One region of the Rhizobium sp. AN6A genome, then DNA from elsewhere that is predicted to be linked to it. Evidence: riboswitches for the same ligand, from Rfam matches in the RefSeq annotation. Region 1 holds a riboswitch; each other region holds the start of a gene.

Region 1 (7,662 bases):
CCATCAAGCAGTTGCGGCCGGGAGACGAGGACTTCAAGCTCCTCGGGAGAGAGGCCGAGACGGCACATGCCGGTATCGATCTGCACTGCGGCGGGTAACGTCTTGCCAAGATTTTTGGCGTGGGCTGCCCATTGGGCGATCTGCTCGAGCGAATTCAGAACCGGTGTGACGGCCATGGCGGCGCAGGAGGTTTCGTTACCGGGCTGAAGCCCGTTGAGGACGAAAATCCGCGCTTCCGCTGAAAGACGCAGCCGGAGCGCCAGCGCTTCATCGATATGGGCGACGAAGAAATTCCGGCAGCCCGCTTCAAACAGCACCTGCGAGACGATATCCGCGCCTAGGCCGTATGCGTCAGCCTTGACGACCGCTGCCGTCTGCGATGTGGGCGCCATTGCCGCAAGCGCGAGATAATTATCGCGTAATGCGCCAAGATCGATGGTCAGATGGCCGCTTGCACCACCCGCTGCCTGCTGGCGGCTGATCTGCATGTCCATAGTCGTTCACCCTCATTTTTATCATATGAGAGTATTGCAACGATTATCGAATTTCTTGGCTATTGTTCGAATAAGATGCGATAAAAATCCAATCTACGCAACTTTCATTGTCATATTGGAATTTTCTATGTCGTCACTCGACGCGACCGACCGCCATATCATCCGCCTGCTCCGGCTCAATGCCCGCATCAGCAATGCGAAACTTGCCGCGGAAGTCGGCCTTTCGGCCTCCGCCTGTCTTCGCCGGGTCGATATTCTGGAACGGGAGGGTATCATCCGAGGCTATACGGCGCTCACCAGCGGCCTTGCCGGCGGCGAGGTGATCTCTGTGATCGTGCAGATCACGCTCGACCGCCAGACGGAGGATTTTCTCAACAGGTTTGAGAACGCGGTGCGGCGTTATCCAGAAATCCGCGAATGTTACCTGATGACGGGCGGGTCGGATTATTTCCTGCGATGTGAGGCGGAAAGTGCGGGCGATTTCGAGCGCATCCATAAGGAGATTCTGTCGAAGCTGCCGGGTGTTTCGCGGATTCATTCGAGTTTTGCGATCAGGAATGTGCTGGCGACGCCGAAGGCGCGGTGATGTAGCCTGTAGCGAACTCTAGCTCACGGCGGAATGTACGGCCACCCCCTTCTGTCCTGCCGGGCATCTCCCCCACAAGGGGAGATCGACAAGCGGCTTACTCACCATCCTGTCAGCGAGTGTCTTTCATTGAGAGGATTGAGTGGGACTGAGGCAGAAGCCCCAGCCAATCTCCCTCCTTGTGGGGGAGGTGTCCAGCAGGACAGAGGGGGTAAGCCCCTTGCTCAGCGCATCGACCTCACCCCCACCAGCGATAAAAATGATGCACCGGCCCGCGACCCTGCCCAATGGCAAGCCCCCGACCAGCGCCAAGCGCCCCATTCAGATACTCCTTCGCAAGCCCCACTGCCTCCGCCAGGTCATGCCCCATGGCCAGATGCGCGGTGATCGCCGCCGCCAGCGTGCAGCCGGTGCCGTGGTCGTTTTTTGTGTCCACCCGCGGTGCGGAAAGCGCCTGCATGGTGCCGTTTGCGAAAAGATAGTCCGTGCTTTCGGGCCCGTCGCCATGGCCGCCTTTGATGAGCACTGCTTTTGCACCCGCCGTCAGGATCATGTCTGCCTGGCGGGTGATGTCCGTCTCCGTGGCTGCAATAGGCAAGCCGGTGAGAAGCGCTGCTTCAGGCAGGTTCGGCGTGACGATGGTGGCGAGCGGCAGCAGGTCGCGCCGCAATGTCTCGATCGCATCCGTATGCAACAGACGGTCGCCGGAGGTCGCAACCATCACGGGGTCGAGCACCACCGGCTGGGGCTGCTGCCGAAGCCTTGCGGCGATGGCCGCGATGGTTTCGATCCGCGATACCATGCCGATCTTCACCGCATTGACGGCAAGATCGGAAAAAACCGCATCCATCTGCGCGACGATGGTGGCGACGGAAATATCCTCCACTGCTGTCACACCTTTGGTGTTCTGTGCGGTAATGGCGGTGATGACGCTGGCGGCATAAGCGCCAAGCGCCGAGAAAGTCTTGATGTCGGCCTGAATGCCCGCGCCGCCGCCGCTGTCTGAGCCGGCAATGGTCAATGCGATTGCTGTCATGGCTGTCTCGCTTTCAGCGCTGCATCGACTGCCGCGCGGAAGTCCCTGGTTGCGCTGGCAATATCGCCTGCGCGGAAGATTGCAGAAATGACGGCGACACCATCCGCACCGGCGGCGATGACGTTCGGCACGCGGGCAAGATCGATACCGGCGATGGCGCCTACCGGCATGCCCGGCCGCAATTCGCGGAGCAGAGTGCGGAGCGTCGTAAAGCCGTCGAGGCCGACAGGCTTGTCTGGATTGACCTTGGAAACCGTTTCGAACACGCCACCAATGCAGGCGTAATCGGCTGGCATGGAGGCCGCCCGCTCGGCATCGGCGCGGTTCTTGACGGTGAGGCCGATGATCGCCTTATCTCCAAGGATGCGTCTGGCGGTTTTGGCATCCATATCATCGGCGCCGAGATGCACCCCGTCCGCGCCAGAGGCGAGCGCCACATCCACCCGGTCGTTGATGACCAGCGGCACGCCGGTGCCGGCAATGGCTTCGCGAATGGCGAGGGCGTTTTCGATCATCTCTCGCGTGGAGGCGTGTTTGTCGCGATATTGCAGGATGGTCGCGCCGTTGAGTGCGGCCGCCAGAGCAAGCTCGCCCAACGGCGCAACATCGCCGAGGCTCGCATCGACCAGCGCGTTGAGACGGTAATCAACCTTGTTCATGCTCAATCCTCGCATGGTTTATTATGTCTTCGCCGGAAATTTCTGAAAGCACATCCAGAAATGCCGGCTCGAATGTGCCGGGACCTTTGGCGTTTTTCGCTGCCAGTTCGGCTGCGACACCCGTGATGGCGAGGGCGGCGGCGGCGGCCGTCAGTGCGTCTTTTTCCACCGCCATGAAGGCGGCGATGACGCCACCCGATAGGCAACCCGTGCCTGTCACCTTCGCCATCCACGGGTGACCGTTGACGATTCTGACGCTGCGTGTGGCATCGCGCAGGTTATCGACAGGTCCGGTCTCTATCCTGATGGCGTTCGGAACAGCACCGATCAGGCTCATCTCAGCGCTGTTGCCGCGCACGATGGTGGGTCCAAGCGAGATCAGGTCACGCGCGAACGCCAGTCGCGATGGCGAATAGTCGCAATGCACGGGGTCCAGAATCCACGGCTTGCTAGCCGCGCGGGCAATCTCGACGGCAAATCGAATGACTTTGCGCCGGTCGGCGTCGAGCGTGCCGAGATTGATCGCCACCGCATCGGCTTTCGTGACGAAAGCACCGATTTCTTCGAGTGAGGTTGTCATCGAGGGGATGCCGCCGACAACGGTAATGCCGTCCGCGGTGAATTTCTGCACCACGGTGTTCATCAGGCAATGCACGCGCGGGCGCGTCTGCCTTACCCTTTCGAGGATCTCCGCGGCCTTCGCCGCAGTCGGAAAACTGTTTGCCATGGTTATTGCAGCTCCACGGCAATGTCTTCCGCCGCCGGCGCCTGCTTGATCAGTTGCATGTCCTGCATGAAGGTGCCGAAGCGCGTGTATCGGGTGCGATCGAGTGCGCCTGGACGTTTGGCAAAACGCGGCAGCGTATCGAAAAACGCCTGTTTGTTCAGCGCGTCGTCAAGGTTCGGATAGGCCTTGATGAAAAGCTGCCAGGATTCTTGCGGGTGGTTGGTGATGAAAATCGCGGCCTGCTCAACGGCCGAGAGAAAACGCGGCAGGCGGCTGTCTTTCACGAGATCACGATGGGTGACGAAGATCAGTTCGTCATAGGCGGGCACGCCATGTTCCTCGGGGAAGAACGAGCGGCCGTCGTGGCCCTCAAGCTTCATCTGCGTCAGTTCGAAATTACGGAAGCCGCCAAGCGTGGCATCGACCTTGCCGGCGATCAGGGACGGCGAGAGTGAGAAATTGACGTTGACCAGTTCCACATCGTCTTTCGTCAGTCCCTCCTTCTCCAGCATGCGCTTCAGCATAGCATCCTCGAAACCGGAAACCGAGAAGCCGACCTTCTTGCCCTTCAGGTCCTTCAGGCTCTTGATCGGACCATCGGCCAGAACGGTGACGGTGTTCAGCGGGGTTTCCACCAGCGTGCCGAAACGGACAAGCGGCAGCCCTGCATCGTGGTCGAGATAGAGGTTCGGCTGGTAGTGTACACCGATATCGGCCTGCTTTGCCGAGACGAGACGCGGTACGGCGGATGGGTCTGCGGGCGGGATCAACTCGACCTCCAGCCCTGCATCGGCGAAAAGGCCGCGTTCCTTGGCAATCACCATCGGTGCATGGTCCGGGTTCACGAACCATTCCAGCAATACGGTAAGCTTGTCTGCCGCCTGCGATTGCACGGGCGAAAGCACGCTTGCTGCCGCAACGATGAGGGAAAGAAGAGTTCGTTTCATGATGCCGAAAGTCTCCGCAAATGTTTGAAAGGAATGACGTGGTCTGTTTCTTTGGCCCAGGGGGCGAGGTTGGCCGTTGCCCGGTCGACGACAAGCCGCAGCAGCACCGCCATGACGGCGAGAATGGTCATGGCGGCGAACATTGTGTCGGTCTGCATGCGGGCATTGGACTGGATCATGACAAAACCGAGCCCGGCGGAGGCGCCCACCCATTCGCCAATGACCGCGCCGAGCGGGGCGAGCGGAGCTGCGACCCTCAGCCCGGAAATGAGTGAGGGAAGCGCCAGCGGCACACGCAACCGGATTAGGATCTGCCAGTGGCTCGCCTCCGTCAGCGAGGCGGCATCGAGGATCGTCCGATCCGTGCGATTGAGGCCATCGGTGAAGGCTGAAGCGACGGGGAAAAAGATGATGATCGCCGTCATGACCACTTTCGAAGCCATGCCGAAACCGAACCAGAGTACGAGAATGGGGGCCAGCACGAAGACCGGAAATGCCTGCAACACGAGAACCATGGGCCAGACGAGGCGGCCAAAACGCGGGACGGCGGCAATCGCAAAGGCAACGAGAATGCCGGCGGCAATGCCAGCCGCAAGCCCGGCGGCCATTTCACCTGATGTCACCATGGCCTGTCCGAACAGGAAGGCAGGCTGGCGCAGGAGTGCTGCGGCAACATCGGCGGGCGAGGGCAGGATATAGCGGGGCGGTGCAAACAGCCAGATGCCCAGCTGCCAGACAATCAGAATGAGAACGACGCCCTTAAGCGCATGGGAGGCACGCATCGGCCGGGCCTCAGACGCAGCCGTACCGTATACGAAGGGAAGGATGTTTCATCATCATCGTTCGGTCTCCAGCTGTGGCGATCACGGAGATCCGGGCAAAGCGGAGAAGAGAAAGGGCAGTACCGCAAATGCGCTACAGTTTCCGTTCCTACGCCGGCATGACCCGGATCAGGTTCAAGGGTCCGGCTCATCGCCATCTCAGCACCGTCAGGTGCTCCCCTCGGAAGAGACTGATTTGCTAGGAGGGTTTTGAAGTAATGTCAACGTTGAAAGTTAACGAGAATATTGGCGAATTTGCCGCGAACACATTAGTTATTGATTATATTAAGTTTATCAAAAATTAGTTATTTATTGAAACCGCTTTTCAATTCCGCTGTATTAGCTTCAGCTCCCAGAATGGTTGGGGGCGAACTTGAAAAACTTCTGGCAAGAGAAATCTGGAAATTTTGGCATTCTGACCGCGCTGCTCATGGTGCCTCTGTGCGGGGCTGCCGGTGTGGCGCTCGATATTACGCGCGGCATGTCGGTCAAAGCCGATCTGCAGCAGGCGGCGGATTCTGCGGCTCTGGCGGCAGTCGCCGATATGTCCGCAAGTGTTCAGGCGGCAAAGAAGATGTCGGGGGACGGTGTCATTCCCGTCGGCAATGACGAAGCCCGGGCATTCTTCGATGGCAATCAGCGCGGCGACGCGGACTACACCATTACCTCTGTCGATGTTTCGGTGATCAAGCACGGCAATGTGGTCGAGTCGTCCGTCAGCTTCAAGGCGTCGGTCAGCACGACGCTCTCAGGGCTTCTGGGGAAAGATTTCGTTTCGGTTGGCGGCACGGCCACGGCCAAATACGAAACGGAAACCTTCAGCGATTTCTATCTTCTGCTTGATAATACGCCCTCCATGGGAGTGGGCGCCACACCCACGGATGTTGCCACCCTGGTTGCGAATACTGGCGATAAATGCGCTTTTGCCTGTCACATCGTGAAGGACGGCGTGGCAGATCCGAACAGCTATTACTTCAAGGCCAAGAAACTCGGGGTTACGACGCGTATCGACGTGGTTGCCAAGGCAACCGCCAGCCTGATGGACACGGCAAAGTCCACGCGCAAAAGCAGCAATCAATATCGCATGGCCGTCTATACCTTCGGGGAACGGGCGGAAGATACCAAGCTGCTTGAGGTCGTTTCGCTAACCTCGGATCTGGACGCAGCAAAGAAAAAAGCTGGTGAAATCAACCTGATGTCGATCCCCTATCAGGGATACAACAACGACCAGCAAACCGATTTCGACCGGGCACTGGTCCAGATTGGAGATAAGGTCGGCAGTTCGGGCACGGGCGCAAGCTCGGCAAACCCGGATAAGGTTATTTTCTTTGTTTCAGACGGGGTGGGCGACAGTTACAAGCCGTCCTCCTGTACGAAAAAACTGACAGGAGGCCGCTGTCAGGAGCCGATCGACATCAAAGACTGTACGAAATTGAAGGAAAAGGGTTTTCGTATCGCGGTGCTTTATACCACCTATCTGCCGCTGCCGACGAATGACTGGTATAATAGCTGGATCAAGCCCTTTCAGGCGGAAATCGGCTCACGCATGCAGAGCTGCGCTTCCCCGGGCCTGTATTTCGAAGTCAGCCCGTCCCAGGGCATCAGCGACGCGATGACGGTGCTGTTCAAGAAAGCCATTACATCACCGCGCCTGACGGGCTGATTGTCGTTTAGCGAGGCCTTTTAGAGCATCGGTTGAACGCCGCAATATTTGCGGCGTTTTTTGGAAATGGCCGGAAGGTGATGCTTCAAGCGATATTCCGAAGCTGTTCAAATAACGCAGTAAAGGGCGTTTCAGCGCGGTAGAACACAGCCGGCTGGCCTATCGGAGCCTCCACGGTGATCTCGTGCCCGCCAAAATACCGCGCGCCGCTCCAAAGATGCACCCATTCACCATCGCCCGGAAGGTAAAGCGTGCGCTGCGTCTCCCCCGCCTTCCACACGGGTGCGACCAGTATGTCGGCTCCGTAGAGATAGCTGTCCTGAATGGCATAGGTCTGCCGGTCGTTCTCGTGATGCAGGAAAAGCGGGCGCTGTACCGGCAGGCCGGTTTTGGCCGCTTCAGTGGAAAGCGATTTCAGATAGGGGGCGAGTGCAACGTAGATCGCCGTCATGCGGGCAAAATGGCCAAGAACCGTCTCGTCCTGATCGATCTGGAGATTGTCGCGCGGGCGATTTCCCTCATGGGTGCGCATGACAGGGGTAAAGGCTGCCATCTCCGTCCAGCGCATAATGAGTTCCGGGGTTCTGACATTGCCGAACAGGCTGGTATAACCGCCAATATCGGAGTGGTGATAGGCGTTGCCAAGAAGACCGGAAGACAATGCGCCACATATGACAGTGACGAGACCGTCATGGCGGGAGAAATCGACGGACTGATCACCGCCCCACA
Region 2 (7,662 bases), on a different contig from region 1:
GGCGTTTCATAGGCCATCGTGCCGCCGACGCGGATCATGTTCATGCCGGCTTCGGCAGCTTTTCGAAGCCAAGGCTCATAGTCCGGTCTTGTTCCCGGCAGCCGCACGATGTCGGCGGTCGTCCAGACTGCGCCCCGGCAGAAAACGGGGTGCCCGTTTATCTGGATGCCGAAACCGTTGCCGTTTTCGCCGTAACCCGCCTCTACGCGCCTGAAGCCCGTGCGCCCGAGCCTGTGTTGCTTACCATCCAGTTCCAGAACGACTTCATGGAGCGCCGGTCTGCCGTGGGTATGCGGCCACCACGTCTCGACATCGGGTATGTGGAGTTGGCCTAGGAGCCTGCCGTTTTCACCCCCGAAAAGATCGACGCCGTAGCCCGCGCAGGTGAGCCGTGCGGATGGAATGTCGTGGTTCGCCTCCAGGGCGATGTTGACCGTTCCCGTCCCGGTTTCGTCGAGCGAGGACCGGACTGTGCAGAGCACGCCTGCCTGTCTTATAAGGCTGATGGGTCGCCATGGGCCGGCGGCATGGATTTCCGGGCACCAGCCTGGCATATATCCGAGCGCCGTGGTGCGAATCAGCCGCAGACCTTGGGTGTTCATCATCTGCGGCCGCCAGCGGGCGCGGGGACCGGTTTTTTCGAGCCTTGGCGAAAGTGCCCGGAAGCAGATGGACAGTTCGTCCGCGCCCGTCAGTTCAACCGGTACTTCCAGCCTTTCGAACATGCTCTGGCTGGCGGCGATCAGTTCGCCGTTGAGGAAGATTTCTGCAATCGTGGACAGGCCGTCGAAGCGCAGGATCGCCCGCTCCCGCACATCGGAAATCATCGTCAGACGGTACCAGGCATCCCTGTCGTTCAATGGTGTCGGATTGAGACGGTCAAATTTTCCGGCCAGTTCCAGAGCTTGCGCCACTGTTCCGGGAACGGATACGTGAAGGCTTTCAAGGGTTGCGGGAATATCCGAGGGCGTTTCGCAGGCATTGGCCGGCGTCATTGTCAGCGTCCAGCCTTCGCTTAGTAATTTTTCGCTTTCGCGCGGAAGATAAGTCCTCACGCGGCCTCGCTGGTGTTCGACAATTTTGCCGCAAGGGCTTCCATCACACCATCCCATGCATCCGCAGCCGGATCGAGCACCGAGGCGAGCGCGTCGAATTTGCGGCGCGTGACGGCGCGAGCGAGCTGGAACTGCACGGTCTTGGCGACCTCGGATATGCGTAGCGCGTGGTCTCTTGCTTCAGCAAATTCGCTCTTGTCCAGCCATTCGAGGTGGCTCGCCGCCAGTTCGAAATTGGCGCCGAGCTGGCGCAGCGTATTGAAGGCATATTTGTGGAAAAAGCCGAACGGCCGGTCTGCCACCTTCTCGACCTGAGCCGGAAACACGGCTGCAAAAGCCCTGACCGGATTGTCGGATGGTCGCCTCGAAAAATGAAACTTCAGCAGCCGTTCGGCCGTTTTGCGGATATGCGCCGGCGAAGGGTTGCTGTCTGCGAATTTCGCAAATTCCGTATAAGGCAGGAACGTCGGCTCGCTCTCTGACAGGTGATGCTGGAACAGGCCGTCGAAATCTTCGCCCGACAGGTGGAAAAAGCCTGCATTATGAAAATAATCGAGTTCCCGGTTTGCGAGGTCCAGCCGGTTGATGGCGATGGTGGTCTTGCCATGTTCCTTCCGGTAGCCCACCCCGTGGGTATCGGGCATATAGAAGCTGTCCATCTCGATCAGGCAGATGCGGCCGCGCTCCAGCTGCGCTTCGATATGGTTTTCCACCCGGTCGAAGATCGCAAGTTCGGTGGCGCGAACGCCATAAAGTGCTTCCAGATCTTCCAGCGGCACTTTGAAGAAGGTGAAGTGGTCGCCTTCGAAATCCTGCGTCAGTGTGAAGCCGAACATGGCCTCAGGCGGCAACCCTTTCGAGGCCAGCACCTCGATCCACAAATCGATGTAGCAATTGGTCTCCGGCCACATTCTTTCCGAAGAATGAAGCGGGTGCTGCACATAGTTTTTGGGATTGAGACCGGGGAAAATCTGCCGCATGAATGGTTAGCCCCAGAGTGTTTTCAAGGCCTTTTCGGGCCATGTTTTTACATCCAGTCCGTGATGCGCAAAAAGTGCCAGCGCAATGCGCTCAAGGCCGAAACCGACGCAGGCGGTGTGAGCCACATCACCGTTGTCGAGGTTCAATCCCCATTTCTGGCCAAAGGCGTCCTGATGGTAATTGAAGCTCATGCAGGCCGTCGGGTTGGTGGCGGATGTGACGGGAATCAACAGTTCGAATTTCAGGTTCTGGTCGCGCTGGTTGTTGGCGAGCATTTTGCCGGCGCGGCCGAAGAAGGGATCGTTGGCCACGTCGATGGTCACTTCAAGGCCCACGGCTTCCATCATCGCCACGCCGCGATCCATCCATGTCTGGCGGAATTCGGTCACATCACTCTCCGTGCCCATGCGCACATATTCCCGCATGCGGAACAGCTGCTGACGTGCCGGGTCCTTGGAGGGCTCATGGCGGAAACAATAGGACTGGATGTCGTAGAGACCGCCGCCGGAAGGCAATGCGCCGCGCTTGGCGATGGTCGGATAAAGAGGGTAGCAAGCGGCCGGCGTCAGCACGATATCGGTTGCTTTCTGGTCCTTTGTCCAGTCGCCGCCCTCATCCATGGATTTGAGGAGGCTCACATGGTCAAGTTCGCAACCGCAGAAGGAATGCACTGTGCCGGCAAGCTGCGGGAAGCTTTTCATGTAACCGCTCTTTTCGAAATAGGCGCGGTTGATGCCGGGCGGAAAGCGGATCGCCTCTGCACTGTCCGGGCCGCCGGTGCGGTCGATCAGGCGTTCGAATGCGGCAATGACATCCTCGAACTGGCCGCTGCGTCCATAAAGACCATCGACACCCGTTTCAATCAGCAGGCCTTCTTCGAACAGTCGATCGAGAAACGATGTTTGCATATCCATGGTCTTATCCCAAGAGGCTGGTGTCCTGCTTGTGAACCAGCAGGAGATTGGCGGAATTGCCGAGAATACGGTCGTTGGAAATCATCAGGCGCGCGGAATGCGCGTCGCGAAGGTGTCGGCCAAGGCTGTAGGGCGTACCGTTCTTGTAACCCATGATGCCGCAGACCAGCATCGCGTGGTCGATGATCTCCAGAATGGTTTCCGAAGAACAGATCTTCACATTGTTCATTGCAACCGCGAACGCCATGGACATCAGCTTGTCCGGGTCGCTCTTGGTGTCCTCGTAAGCCTTTACGCCCGCAATGACGTTGGATTTGACCACCTGCAATTTGGTGGAAATTTCGGCAATGTGGATAGCGCCTGGCGGTGTGACACCGGGCGACTTGCGTGCTGCCGTCCTGACGAAGGATTGCGCGCGCAGCACCGCATCCGACGCGATGCCATACCACACGGCGCTCCACAGAAGATGCGAGCTTGCAAGCATGGATTGCGCGGCGATTTCCGCAAAGGGTTTTGGGAATATCTGCACCGCCGGTGCCTCGCCGCGGAACAGGAAACCGTCCGAACAGGTGCCACGCATGCCGAGTGTGTCCCAGACATGGGTCTTCTCGAGCGTGTACTGATCTTTCAGGAAGACGGTCATCACCTGATCGGCCGGGGCGGCATCCTTGTGGGCGCGCGAGGTGATGAGGATGGCATCCGCATTGCTGCCGTAAGAAATGACGGTGGCGTCCTTCTCCAGCCGGCAGATGTCTCTTTCGACCTCGATCGCGCAGATGGAATTGCGCAGATTACCGCCGATTCCGCCTTCGGTCGTGGCCGAGGCAAGCAGAAGCTGTTCGCTTGCGATGCGGCTCATGAAGCCCGCATGCCATGGGCTTGTCTCGCCGTGTTCCACAAGGCTCGATGCCTTGATGTGGTGCATGGCGAAAATCATCGCGGTTGCCGAACAGGCCTGGCCAAGCCGGGCGCAGATATCGGCGATTTGCTGTATGGATGCGCCTTCGCCACCAAGAGAGGACGGGACCTGAATGCCGAGAAAGCGCTCTTGTCTCAGCGCCTTGACGGCTTCCTCCGGGAAGCGACCGGTGACGTCCACCTCGTCCGCGTGTTTGGCGGCAATTGCTGCGACGCGGCCTGCGCGCGCGGACAGCGTTTCATCCTGCGGCGCAACGGTCACATTCATCAGGCTGCCTCTTTACCATCCAGAATGAGCTTAACGGTGTCTTCAATGGCCTTGATGCTGGCAAAGGACTTGCGGTTCAAGAGGTTGTCGGGGAATTCGATATCGAAAGCTTCCTCGATACCCAGCATCAATTGCACCGATGCAAAGGAAGAAAGGCCTGCCGCATAAAGATCTGCTTCGTTTTCAATCGTATCGACGGGGGTAGGAAGCTGGCCGAATTTTGCCAGTATTTCACGAATAGTCGCATTCATTCCGACTTATCTCCCATGAATTTAACATCAGGATGGTTTGTGCTTATCGTTAATTTGAAAACGATAATATTCGCCTAAACCGTTAGGTTAATTACCACTAACGGCGCTTTTGTTGTTCGTCCACCTTTGCCAGCCATCAGCAGCACCCTTGACAAATGTCGGGCGGTGTTTTCTCTTGTGTCCATTCACCAGGGGTGTCCCGTCAAGGGGCTGAGATTCTGCTTTTATGCGCAGTGACCCGTTGAACCTGATCCAGTTCATACTGGCGTAGGGACGGTGCAAAGACCGAAGGTCGGATTGCGTGTAACGTGCGCTGCCGACGCTTCGGTATTTTCCATCATTCCGGCTCGAACTGGGTCTCCACTGTCAAACTTTGGAGCCTCATGATGAATATCGTTGCCAAGAATATCCCGCTTGTCGTCACAACCGGGCCGCATCCCGCCTCCACGAAAATCCACAAAACCGGAATTTTGCATCCGCATATTCGCGTGCCGATGCGCGAAATCGCCGTCCACCCGACGGCGGGCGAACCGCCGGTCACGGTCTATGATTCCTCAGGCCCCTATACCGATCCATTGCATAACGTTCTGATCGAAAAGGGTCTACCGCGCCTGCGTCACGACTGGGTCGTAGCGCGCGGCGATGTCGCGGCTTACGACGGGCGGCATGTCAAGCCGGAGGATAACGGCTTTGCCACCGGTGAGCGTCTCACGCCGGAGTTTGCCGTGCGCCACCAGCCGCTTAAGGCCACGGAAGGAAAAGCCGTAACGCAGCTTGCCTATGCGCGGGCAGGCATCATCACGCCGGAAATGGAGTTCATCGCCATCCGCGAAAATCTGGGGCGCGAAGCGGCGAAGGAGAAGCTGGCTCGTGATGGCGAGAGTTTTGGCGCGCAGATACCCGATTATGTGACGCCGGAGTTCGTCCGTCAGGAAGTCGCATCGGGCCGCGCCATCATCCCGGCCAATATCAATCACCCCGAGCTTGAGCCGATGATCATCGGCCGTAATTTTCTGGTCAAGATCAACGCCAATATCGGCAATTCCGCCGTCACCTCCTCCATGGCCGAAGAGGTGGAGAAGATGGTCTGGGCGATCCGCTGGGGTGCCGATACCGTCATGGATCTTTCGACTGGGCGCAACATCCACAACATCCGCGAATGGATCATCCGCAATTCGCCGGTACCGATCGGCACCGTGCCGCTTTATCAGGCGCTGGAGAAGGTCAACGGCATTGCCGAGGACCTCAACTGGGAAGTGTTCCGCGACACGTTGATCGAACAGGCGGAGCAAGGCGTGGATTATTTCACCATCCATGCCGGTGTTCGGCTGCATTACATTCCGCTTACCGTCAACCGTGTCACCGGCATCGTCTCACGCGGCGGTTCGATCATGGCGAAGTGGTGTCTGCATCACCACAAGGAAAGCTTCCTCTACGAGCATTTCGATGAGATCTGCGACATCTGCCGTGCCTATGATGTTTCCTTCTCGCTGGGTGACGGGTTGCGGCCTGGTTCGATTGCCGACGCCAACGACGCCGCGCAATTTGCGGAGTTGGAGACGCTCGGTGAGCTGACACAGATCGCATGGGCGAAGGATTGCCAGGTCATGATCGAAGGCCCCGGCCATGTGCCGATGCACAAGATCAAGGAGAACATGGACAAGCAGCTGAAGACCTGCGGTGAGGCGCCCTTTTATACGCTGGGGCCGCTGACGACCGATATCGCCCCCGGTTATGACCATATCACGTCAGGCATCGGTGCTGCGATGATTGGCTGGTTTGGCACAGCGATGCTTTGCTATGTCACGCCAAAGGAACATCTCGGTCTGCCTGATCGTAACGACGTGAAGGTCGGTGTCATCACCTACAAGATCGCGGCTCACGCGGCCGATCTCGCCAAGGGGCATCCGGCGGCACAGGTGCGGGACGATGCGCTGTCGCGCGCAAGGTTCGAGTTCCGCTGGGAAGACCAGTTCAACCTGTCGCTGGATCCGGACACGGCGCGCTCCTTCCATGACGAGACCCTGCCGAAGGAGGCGCACAAGGTCGCGCATTTCTGCTCCATGTGCGGGCCGAAATTCTGCTCGATGCGGATTTCCCACGACATCCGCGCCGAGGCGCAGAAGGAGGGGCTGGAGGCCATGGCCGCGCGCTTCAAGGAAGGTGGCGAGCTTTACATGCCGCTCGCGACCCCGGCAGACGGCCAGTAGCATGCGTGTCCTTGTCAAGGGAACGGGGGTCGCCGGTTTGACGGCGGCCTTCGAACTGGCGCGAAACGGCGTGACCGTTGAGGTTTCGGAGCGCAATGCTGAAGCCTCGCGCGGCGCATCCTTTTATGCGGGCGGAATGCTGGCGCCCTGGTGCGAACGTGAAAGTGCGGACGAGGCGGTGCTGACGCTCGGCCAGGCGGCGCTCGACTGGTGGGACGAGGCGACCCCCGGCCTTGTCATCAGACACGGCACGCTGGTCGTCGCGCCCGCCCGCGACAAAGCCGAGCTTTCGCGTTTCGCATCCAGAACCGCAGGGTACCAGTGGGTGGATGAGGGTGAAATCGCCGCTCTGGAGCCTGACCTTGCCGGGCGGTTCCGCTCCGGGCTTTATTTCACGGGCGAGGGGCATCTCGATCCGCGCCTTGCGCTCAAATCGCTGCTTACGCGACTTTGCGGCTTGGGCGTGCGGTTTCATATGGGTATTCCGGTGGATGAGCAGCCGTTCGATCGGGTGGTGGATTGTACCGGCGCTGCGGCGGTGGGCGAGATTGCCAACCTTCGCGGCGTTCGGGGAGAAATGCTCTATCTCGCCACGTCAGAGGTTTCCCTGTCGCGCGCCGTCCGGCTCTTACATCCGCGCATTCCGCTTTACATCGTGCCGCGCGAGCCGGGTCGCTTCATGGTGGGTTCGACGATGATCGAGAGAGAGGATGCCGGAGCCATTTCAGCGCGCTCGATGATGGAGTTTCTGAATGCTGCCTACGCCGTACATCCGGCCTTCGGCGAAGCGGAAATCATCGAGACCGGAACGGGCGTGCGTCCCGCCTATCCCAGCAATCTGCCGAAAGTTACGCAGGACGGCCGGACCGTCTTCATCAACGGCGCCCACCGGCATGGCTTCCTGCTGTCGCCGGCGATGGCGCGGCGGGCGGCCGAAATCGTCTGCCAAAATATCTCTGGAAAGGAACAGGATCATGAAACTTCTGGTGAATGGCGACGAGCTTGATCTCGCCACCGAGACGCTGGCCGGGTTACTCACCAGCCTCGACTATGAAGGCGAGTGGC
Region 3 (7,662 bases), on a different contig from region 1:
AGGAAGAGCTGGAGCAGCACAAGCTCGGCAAGGCCATCGAGCGTGAAGAACACTGGATGCGTTACGGCGTGACCGCGAGACGCAAGCGCAACATGCGCCGCGTGGGCGAGCTTCAGGCAATGCGTGCGGACTATCGCGGCCACAAGGGACCGCAGGGCAGCGTGCAGGCGACGGCTGCGGAGGTGCGGGAATCCGGCAAGCTGGTCATCGAGGCAGACGTCATCACCAAGTCTTACGGCGAACGCGTGATCATCGCGCCGTTTTCGCTGCGGGTGCATCGCGGTGATTGCATCGGTCTCGTCGGGCCGAACGGTGCCGGAAAGACAACGCTTTTGAAGATGCTGACCGGCCAGCTTCAGCCCGATAGCGGCACGGTAAAGCTCGGCACCAATCTGGAAATCGCGACGCTTGACCAGAAGCGTGAGGATCTCAATCCAAACGATACGCTCGCTCATTACCTCACCGACGGTCGCGGCGACAATTTGCTGGTCAATGGCGAGTTGAAACATGTGACGGGTTACATGAAGGACTTCCTGTTCCAGCCGGAACAGGCCCGCACGCCCATCCGCAACCTCTCCGGAGGTGAGCGCGCCCGTCTTATTCTTGCGCGCATTCTGGCGCGGCCTACCAACCTGCTGATCCTTGACGAGCCGACCAACGATCTCGATATCGAAACGCTCGATCTGTTGCAGGAAATCGTTGCTGGTTTTTCCGGCACGGTCATTCTCGTCAGCCACGACCGCGATTTCCTCGACCGTACCGTCACCTCCACAATCGCGCCCGCCAATCCGGACCAGCCGGACGGACGCTGGATCGAATATGCCGGCGGCTATTCGGACATGATGGCGCAACGCAAGGGCGCTGCAGAAGAAAAGCGCAAGGCGGAGAAGCAGGAAAAGGCAAAGACCGCCCCTTCCGCCTCCGCGTCGCAGGACCCCTCAAAGGCCAAGGGCAAGCTTTCCTTCAAGCAAAAATTTGCGCTCGAAAACCTTCCAAAGGAAATGGAGAAGGCGCAGGGCGAAATCGCCAAGCGTGAGCAGCGCATGGCCGACCCCAATCTGTTCACCAAGGACCCGGCTACCTTCAATACGCTGGCGCAGGAAATGACAAAGCTGCGCGAAAAGCTCGAAGCCATGGAAGAGGAATGGCTGGAACTGGAGATGCTGCGCGAGGAAATTGAAGGGTGACTGGGTCGCGATTTCTTGACTGAGGTCTCATCCACCTTTGACAGGGAGGCGGAATTGCCGTTTCCTGTGCGGGTTCGGAGGAGTTCAGAAAATGCGCATGATCTTCGTCAATCTGCCGGTCAAGAATATCGAGACATCGAGAAGCTTCTTCACGGCTCTCGGTTTCACCTTCAATCCGGAATATTCGGATGACCGCACGCTCTGCATGATCGTTGAGGAGAACATCTTCGTGATGCTTCTTCAGGAGGAGCGTTTTCGCGATTTCATCAATGGCGATATCGCCGACGCCACACGCAGCACCGAGGTCCTGACCTGTCTCACAGCGGGAAGCCGTGAGGAAATCGACCGGATGATCGAAACGGCGCTCGCCTCGGGTGGCAGCAGCTGGAAACCGGTTCAGGATCACGGTTTCATGTATGCCGGTAGTTTTCAGGATCCCGACGGCCATGTCTGGGAACTGGTGCACATGGTGCAGCAGGCCTGACGGCAGCCATCTTGCCAATCAGAGACAGCGGGACTACATCATCATCTTGATCTAACGGGGTGTCTTTTGTGCTTGCGTGCAAAAGGCTGAGAGGCTTGCCAACCCGAAGAACCTGATCCGGTTCATACCGGCGGAGGGATTAGACGGCTTAAGGCAAGCGGCTATTTCCCTTTTCGTTTTTTGAGGAGATACCCGTGCGCCGTCGTCTTTTCCTGAATTCCCTCGTTGCCGTTTCGTTGTTTCTGCCCGGTCTTGCCACTGCTCAGGACAGACAGGAACTGACCGTCTACACCTATGAAAGCTTCGTTTCCGAATGGGGTCCCGGCCCCAAGGTGAAGGAGGCCTTCGAGAAAATGTGCAATTGCACGGTCAATTTCGTCGGTGTGGCGGATGGAGTGGCGCTGCTCAACCGCCTGAAGCTTGAAGGGGCGGGGTCGAAGGCGGATGTCGTTGTCGGTCTCGACACCAATCTGGTCGCGGAAGCGAAACAGACCGGCCTCTTCGACGCCAGCGGTATCGATGTATCGGCGGCCAAGGTGCCGGGCGGTTACAAGGACGACGTTTTCGTCCCTTACGACTACGGTCATTTCGCCGTTGTCTATGACACGCAGACGATAAAAAATCCGCCGACGAGCCTGAAGGATCTGGTGGACGGCGATCCTTCACAGAAAATCGCCATTCAGGACCCGCGCACCTCCACGCCGGGGCTTGGCCTGCTGCTCTGGGTGAAGTCCGTTTACGGCGACAAGGCACCGGAAGCCTGGGCGAAGCTCCGGAAGCGCATTCTCACCGTCACGCCGGGCTGGTCGGAATCCTATGGCCTTTTCACCAAGGGTGAGGTGCCAATGGTGCTCTCCTACACCACGTCGCCTGCCTATCACATGGTCTCGGAAAAGACGGATCGCTATCAGGCTGCGGCTTTTTCCGAGGGGCACTACATCCAGATCGAGGTTTCCGGTCTTCTCAAAAACGCGCCGCATAAGGAACTGGCGAAGCAGTTCCTCGCTTTCACGCTCACATCAGGATTTCAGGATGCCATTCCGGAAAACAACTGGATGATGCCGGTCGCGGCAACGTCCACGCCCCTGCCCGAGGCATTTTCCAAACTCGTCGTGCCGCAGAAGACCTTCCTGATGGACCCGGAAGAAGTGGCGAAGAACCGCAAGGCCTGGATCGACGAATGGCTTGCGGCCATGAGCATGAACTGAGCAAGAGGCACGCCCGCGCATGATGCTGCGTCGCGACTACAGATGGTCGATCATTGGCGGAACGGCGGCGTTTGCCGCCGTTTTCCTGTTCATGGCGCTTGCTGTCTCAGCACTCCTGTCTTTCGATGCCGGCACATCCGCCGCCGGAATCGTGGATGCCTACACGCTGCGCATCCTGCGCTTCACGCTCTATCAGGCAACGTTGTCCACCGTTCTTTCCATTGTTCTCGGCCTGCCGGTGGCGCTTGCGCTCTCCCGCAGACAAGATTTTCCGGGGCGCATATGGATTGTCAGGTTGATGGCGGTGCCGATGGGGCTGCCGGTCATCGTCGGCGCGTTCGGTATCATCACGATCTGGGGCAGGCAGGGTGTTTTGAATACTGCCCTTGTTTTTGCCGGTGCGGAGCAGCCCTTCAGTATTTACGGCCTTTCCGGCATTCTCATCGCGCATGTGTTTTTCAATCTGCCGCTTGCGGTGCGGCTGATGCTGGCCGGGCTGGAGCGTATTCCGGGCGAATATTGGCGGATGGCGGCAAGTCTTGGCATGGGGCCGGTTTCGGTTTTCCGCTTCATCGAGTGGCCGGCCGTCTCGCGGCTTGTTCCCGGTATTGCCGGGCTTGTCTTCATGCTGTGCGCCACCAGCTTCACGCTGGTGCTTCTGCTGGGCGGTGGACCGGCGGCGACGACACTTGAGGTCGCAATCTATCAGGCGCTGCGGTTTGATTTCGATCCGCAGCGGGCAATCGCGCTTTCGGTTTTGCAGATTGCAATCACGGCAGTTCTGCTCGGCCTTCTTGCCTTTTTGCCATCGCCCGAGGCGGAAATTGCTTCGCTTGGCCGCCCTGTTCGTCGTTTCGACGGCAAGCGTGTTGGCGCGCGCCTGTGGGACGGAGCGGCAATCATTTTTGCGGTTCTGCTGGTCGGCCTGCCGCTTGTTGCCATAAGCGTCTCGGGCTTGGGGGCCGATCTGCCGCGTCTTTTGTCAGCGCCGATCTTCCTGCATGCGGCGGCGACCAGCCTTGCAATCGCTGCGCTCTCCGCAACTCTCGTCGTGCTCTGCTGCTTTGCGATCATCGGTGCGCGACAGGCCGTGGGTTCCAGACGGCACGCGGCTCAGCCCTTGCGCCTTTTGTCCGCCACGCTTGGGGCAGGGTCATCGCTGGTGCTGCTGGTGCCGCCCGTCGTGCTGGGAAGCGGGTGGTTCCTGTTGCTGCGGCCCTTTGGAGATGTCAGTTTTTACGCTCCCGTTCTCGTGGCGCTCATCAACATGCTAATGGCGTTGCCGCTTGCCATGCGGGTGCTGGAGCCAGCCTTTACCAGCCATTTTCTGCGCACCGGCCGGCTCTCCGCCAGTCTCGGGCTTCAAGGCCTGACACGGCTGCGATTCGCTGATCTGCCGGTACTCTGGCGGCCTTTGGTTATGGCGTTTTCCTTCGCCATGGCGCTGTCGCTTGGTGATCTTGGGGCGGTTGCCCTGTTCGGGTCGGAAAATTTCATCACGTTGCCATGGCTGGTCTATAGCAATATGGGCAGCTACCGCACCAATGATGCCGCCGGATACGCGTTCATCCTTGGCATCGTCTGCCTGCTGCTTGCCGCGGGCGGCGTTTCACGGCAATCCCAATCAGCAAGGGCGAGTATATGACGGGCGATGAATTTGCCGTGGGGCTGGACAAAGTCAGGCTGCAGCTCGGAACGCAGGATTTCGATCTCGATTGTATATTCCCGCAAGGCCAGATGACTGCCGTCGTCGGTGCATCCGGTTCTGGCAAGTCGACGCTCCTCAATCTCATCGCCGGTTTTGAATTGTCCGATTCCGGGCGCGTCCTGATCGGCGGGCGGGACATGAAGGCGCTCGATCCTTCCGAGCGACCGGTCTCCTCGATCTTCCAGGATAATAATCTTTTCGCCCATCTCGATATCTTCACCAATGTCGCGCTCGGCATCAGCCCCGGGCTGAAGCTGCGGGCGGAAGACAGGCAGAGGATCGACATGGCGCTCACACGCGTTGGTCTTGCGGGTTTTGACAAACGTTTGCCGGGCACGCTTTCCGGCGGAGAAAGGCAAAGGGCGGCGCTGGCGCGTGCGCTGGTTCGGAAAAAACCGGTCATGCTGCTGGACGAGCCTTTCGCGGCGCTAGATCCGGGGCTGCGGGCGGGCATGACCTCCCTGCTTCTCGACTTGCATGCCGAAACAAAAAATACGGTGATTATTGTCACGCACCATCCAGACGACATAAAAAAGCTGGCGCAGCGGGTGGTTTTTCTTGATCGTGGCCGCGTTGTCTATGCGGGCTCGACCACAGATTTCTTCGCCACACAAAATGTGAAGGCGGTCGACAGTTTTCTGAACGGCTGATCGCCTTATTTTCGACGCGTGCCGCTGGCAATCGCTTTAGATAACTTCAATGGCGTTAATTTGCACTTGCCAGTTTCAAGTCGTTGCCCGAGAAAAGACGAGAATTATTGCGTTCTTCAGGAATATTCCGGACTTGATGGATCGTTTTTACCGTTTCGACATTCATGGCTCGTTGGGGCGAATCTGTTATTCTGGTCTGCAATTAACGGATGATCAGGAACGTTAGGGGCAGGCATAGAGAATGAGAAATAGCATGACTGCGCAGTGGAGGCTTTTCTCCCGTTCAGGCCTTCGCCGTTCGGGCAGGATGGCTGCCGTGTGTTCCGTGCTGACCGCATCTGCCGTATTTCTGTCATCGTGTCAGTCTCTCTTCAGCCCGGCCTACCAGTCCACCTTGCGGCCTTCGGACAATCCGCAGACGGTGGAAGAGGTGCAGAAGAATGATCCCCGCGCGCAGATGGGCGCGCGCGAACATCCGCGTATCGTGGCGAGTTATGGTGGCGAATATCGTGATGCCAAGACGGAGCGGCTTGTCGCCCGCATCGCCGGCGCGCTGACGGCCGTTTCGGAAAATCCGCAGCAATCCTATCGCATCACCATCCTCAACTCGCCTGCTATCAACGCCTTTGCGCTGCCGGGTGGGTATCTTTACGTGACGCGCGGGCTTCTGGCTCTCGCCAACGATGCCTCGGAAGTGGCCGCCGTGCTTTCGCATGAGATGGGCCACGTTACCGCAAACCACGGCATCGAGCGCCAGCGTCGGGAAGAGGCGGAGGTGATTGCAAGCCGCGTGGTCGCCGAGGTTCTGTCGAGCGATCTCGCTGGCAAGCAGGCGCTTGCTCGCGGCAAGCTGCGGCTTGCGGCTTTTTCGCGTCAGCAGGAATTGCAGGCGGACGTGATTGGCGTGCGCATGTTGGGTGAGGCCGGCTACGACCCCTTCGCATCGCCGCGGTTTCTGGATTCGATGGCGGCCTATGCGCGTTTCTCCTCGGCTGATCCCGAAAACGACCAAAGCCTCGACTTTCTTTCCAGCCACCCCAACACACCGCAGCGCATCGAGCTTGCACGCCGGCATGCCCGCGCCTTCGGCCAGGACGGTCAGGTCGGGGATCGTGGTCGCGACTGGTTTCTGGATGGAATAGATGGCCTGCTTTACGGCGACAGCCCGCAGGAGGGTTATGTCCGGGGCCAGACCTTCCTGCACGGAACGCTCGGTATCCGTTTCGACGTGCCGGAAGGTTTCGTGATCGACAACAAGGTGGAGGCCGTTCTTGCGACGGGGCCGGGCGATGTGGCGATCCGTTTCGACGGCGTGGCCGATCCGAAACAGACCACTCTTGCCAATTACCTTACCAGCGGCTGGGTTGCCGGCCTGATGCCGGAAACCGTGAAGGAAACGCAGATCAACGGTCTGGAGGCCGCGACAGCCCGGGCGACGGCGGACAAATGGGACTTTGACGTTACCGTCATCCGTGTTGGTCAGCAGATATTCCGCTTCCTGACGGCCGTGCCGAAGGGTAACACGCAGCTCGATTCCATCGCCAACGTGTTGCGCACGAGTTTCCGCAAGATGACGCCGCAGGAGATCGCATCGTTAAAACCTCTGCGCGTGCGCGTGGTGACGGTCAAGCCCGGTGAAACCGTGGCAACGATTGCCGCACGGATGATGGGGACCGACCGTAAGCTCGACATGTTCCGCATGATGAATGCGATGAGCGCCACCGCCACGCTTCAGCCCGGCCAGCGGGTGAAGATCATTGCGGAATGAGATGCTAACAAAAAACCCCGGATTGTGATCCGGGGTTTTTCGTTTCAGACGTTATCGATAATTACCGCCACTCGCGCACATCGACGAAATGACCGGCGATGGCCGCCGCCGCTGCCATGGCGGGGGAGACGAGGTGGGTGCGGCTCTTGTAGCCCTGGCGGCCCTCAAAGTTGCGGTTCGAGGTGGAGGCGCAACGTTCGCCAGGCTTCAGGCGGTCATCATTCATGGCAAGGCACATGGAGCAGCCCGGTTCGCGCCATTCGAAACCGGCTTCGAGGAAAATCTTGTCCAGACCTTCCTTTTCCGCCTGTTCCTTCACGAGACCGGAGCCGGGCACGATCATGGCCGAGACGGTGGGCGCGACCTTGCGGCCGTCGACGATCTTTGCCGCTGCGCGCAAATCCTCGATACGGCCATTGGTGCAGGAGCCGATGAAAACGCGGTCGATGGCGATATCGGTGATGCGCGTCCCGGGTTTCAAGCCCATATAATCCAGCGCACGCCATTTGGAAGTACGCTTGTTTTCTTCCTCGATATCATCCGGATTGGGAACGATGCCCTCGACGGACGTCACGTCCTCAGGCGATGAGCCCCAGGAGACGATCGGCGGCAGGTTGGCGGCGTCCAGCACCACGATCTTGTCGTAATGGGCGCCTT

The links. A riboswitch is a leader RNA that binds a small molecule or an ion and turns the genes downstream of it on or off. The one in region 1 is predicted to bind thiamine pyrophosphate.
Region 2: linked by a shared signal. The riboswitch ahead of thiC (phosphomethylpyrimidine synthase ThiC) and the one ahead of CRO62_RS10895 (ABC transporter permease) in region 1 are both predicted to bind thiamine pyrophosphate.
Region 3: linked by a shared signal. The riboswitch ahead of thiB (thiamine ABC transporter substrate binding subunit) and the one ahead of CRO62_RS10895 (ABC transporter permease) in region 1 are both predicted to bind thiamine pyrophosphate.

What each region holds. Positions count from the first base shown of each region.
Region 1 is NZ_OCNC01000003.1:1,518,211-1,525,872, forward strand. Features, by position in the region: gene alr (alanine racemase) at 1-494, opposite strand, end outside; gene CRO62_RS10870 (Lrp/AsnC family transcriptional regulator) at 622-1,080, shown strand; gene thiD (bifunctional hydroxymethylpyrimidine kinase/phosphomethylpyrimidine kinase) at 1,319-2,116, opposite strand; gene thiE (thiamine phosphate synthase) at 2,113-2,775, opposite strand; gene CRO62_RS10885 (hydroxyethylthiazole kinase) at 2,762-3,502, opposite strand; gene CRO62_RS10890 (ABC transporter substrate-binding protein) at 3,505-4,449, opposite strand; gene CRO62_RS10895 (ABC transporter permease) at 4,446-5,231, opposite strand; TPP riboswitch at 5,360-5,462, opposite strand; gene CRO62_RS10900 (TadE/TadG family type IV pilus assembly protein) at 5,644-6,933, shown strand; gene CRO62_RS10905 (alpha-glucosidase) at 7,019-7,662, opposite strand, start outside.
Region 2 is NZ_OCNC01000004.1:753,267-760,928, reverse strand. Features, by position in the region: gene CRO62_RS16345 (glycoside hydrolase family 2 protein) at 1-1,055, opposite strand, end outside; gene CRO62_RS16340 (DUF1839 family protein) at 1,052-2,035, opposite strand; gene CRO62_RS16335 (amino acid--[acyl-carrier-protein] ligase) at 2,042-2,950, opposite strand; gene CRO62_RS16330 (acyl-CoA dehydrogenase family protein) at 2,955-4,136, opposite strand; gene CRO62_RS16325 (acyl carrier protein) at 4,136-4,387, opposite strand; TPP riboswitch at 4,568-4,679, shown strand; gene thiC (phosphomethylpyrimidine synthase ThiC) at 4,774-6,597, shown strand; gene thiO (glycine oxidase ThiO) at 6,599-7,603, shown strand; gene thiS (sulfur carrier protein ThiS) at 7,572-7,662, shown strand, end outside.
Region 3 is NZ_OCNC01000004.1:909,507-917,168, reverse strand. Features, by position in the region: gene CRO62_RS17060 (ABC-F family ATP-binding cassette domain-containing protein) at 1-1,187, shown strand, start outside; gene CRO62_RS17055 (VOC family protein) at 1,279-1,671, shown strand; TPP riboswitch at 1,717-1,827, shown strand; gene thiB (thiamine ABC transporter substrate binding subunit) at 1,866-2,879, shown strand; gene thiP (thiamine/thiamine pyrophosphate ABC transporter permease ThiP) at 2,899-4,524, shown strand; gene CRO62_RS17040 (ATP-binding cassette domain-containing protein) at 4,521-5,237, shown strand; gene CRO62_RS17030 (M48 family metalloprotease) at 5,545-7,005, shown strand; gene leuC (3-isopropylmalate dehydratase large subunit) at 7,067-7,662, opposite strand, start outside.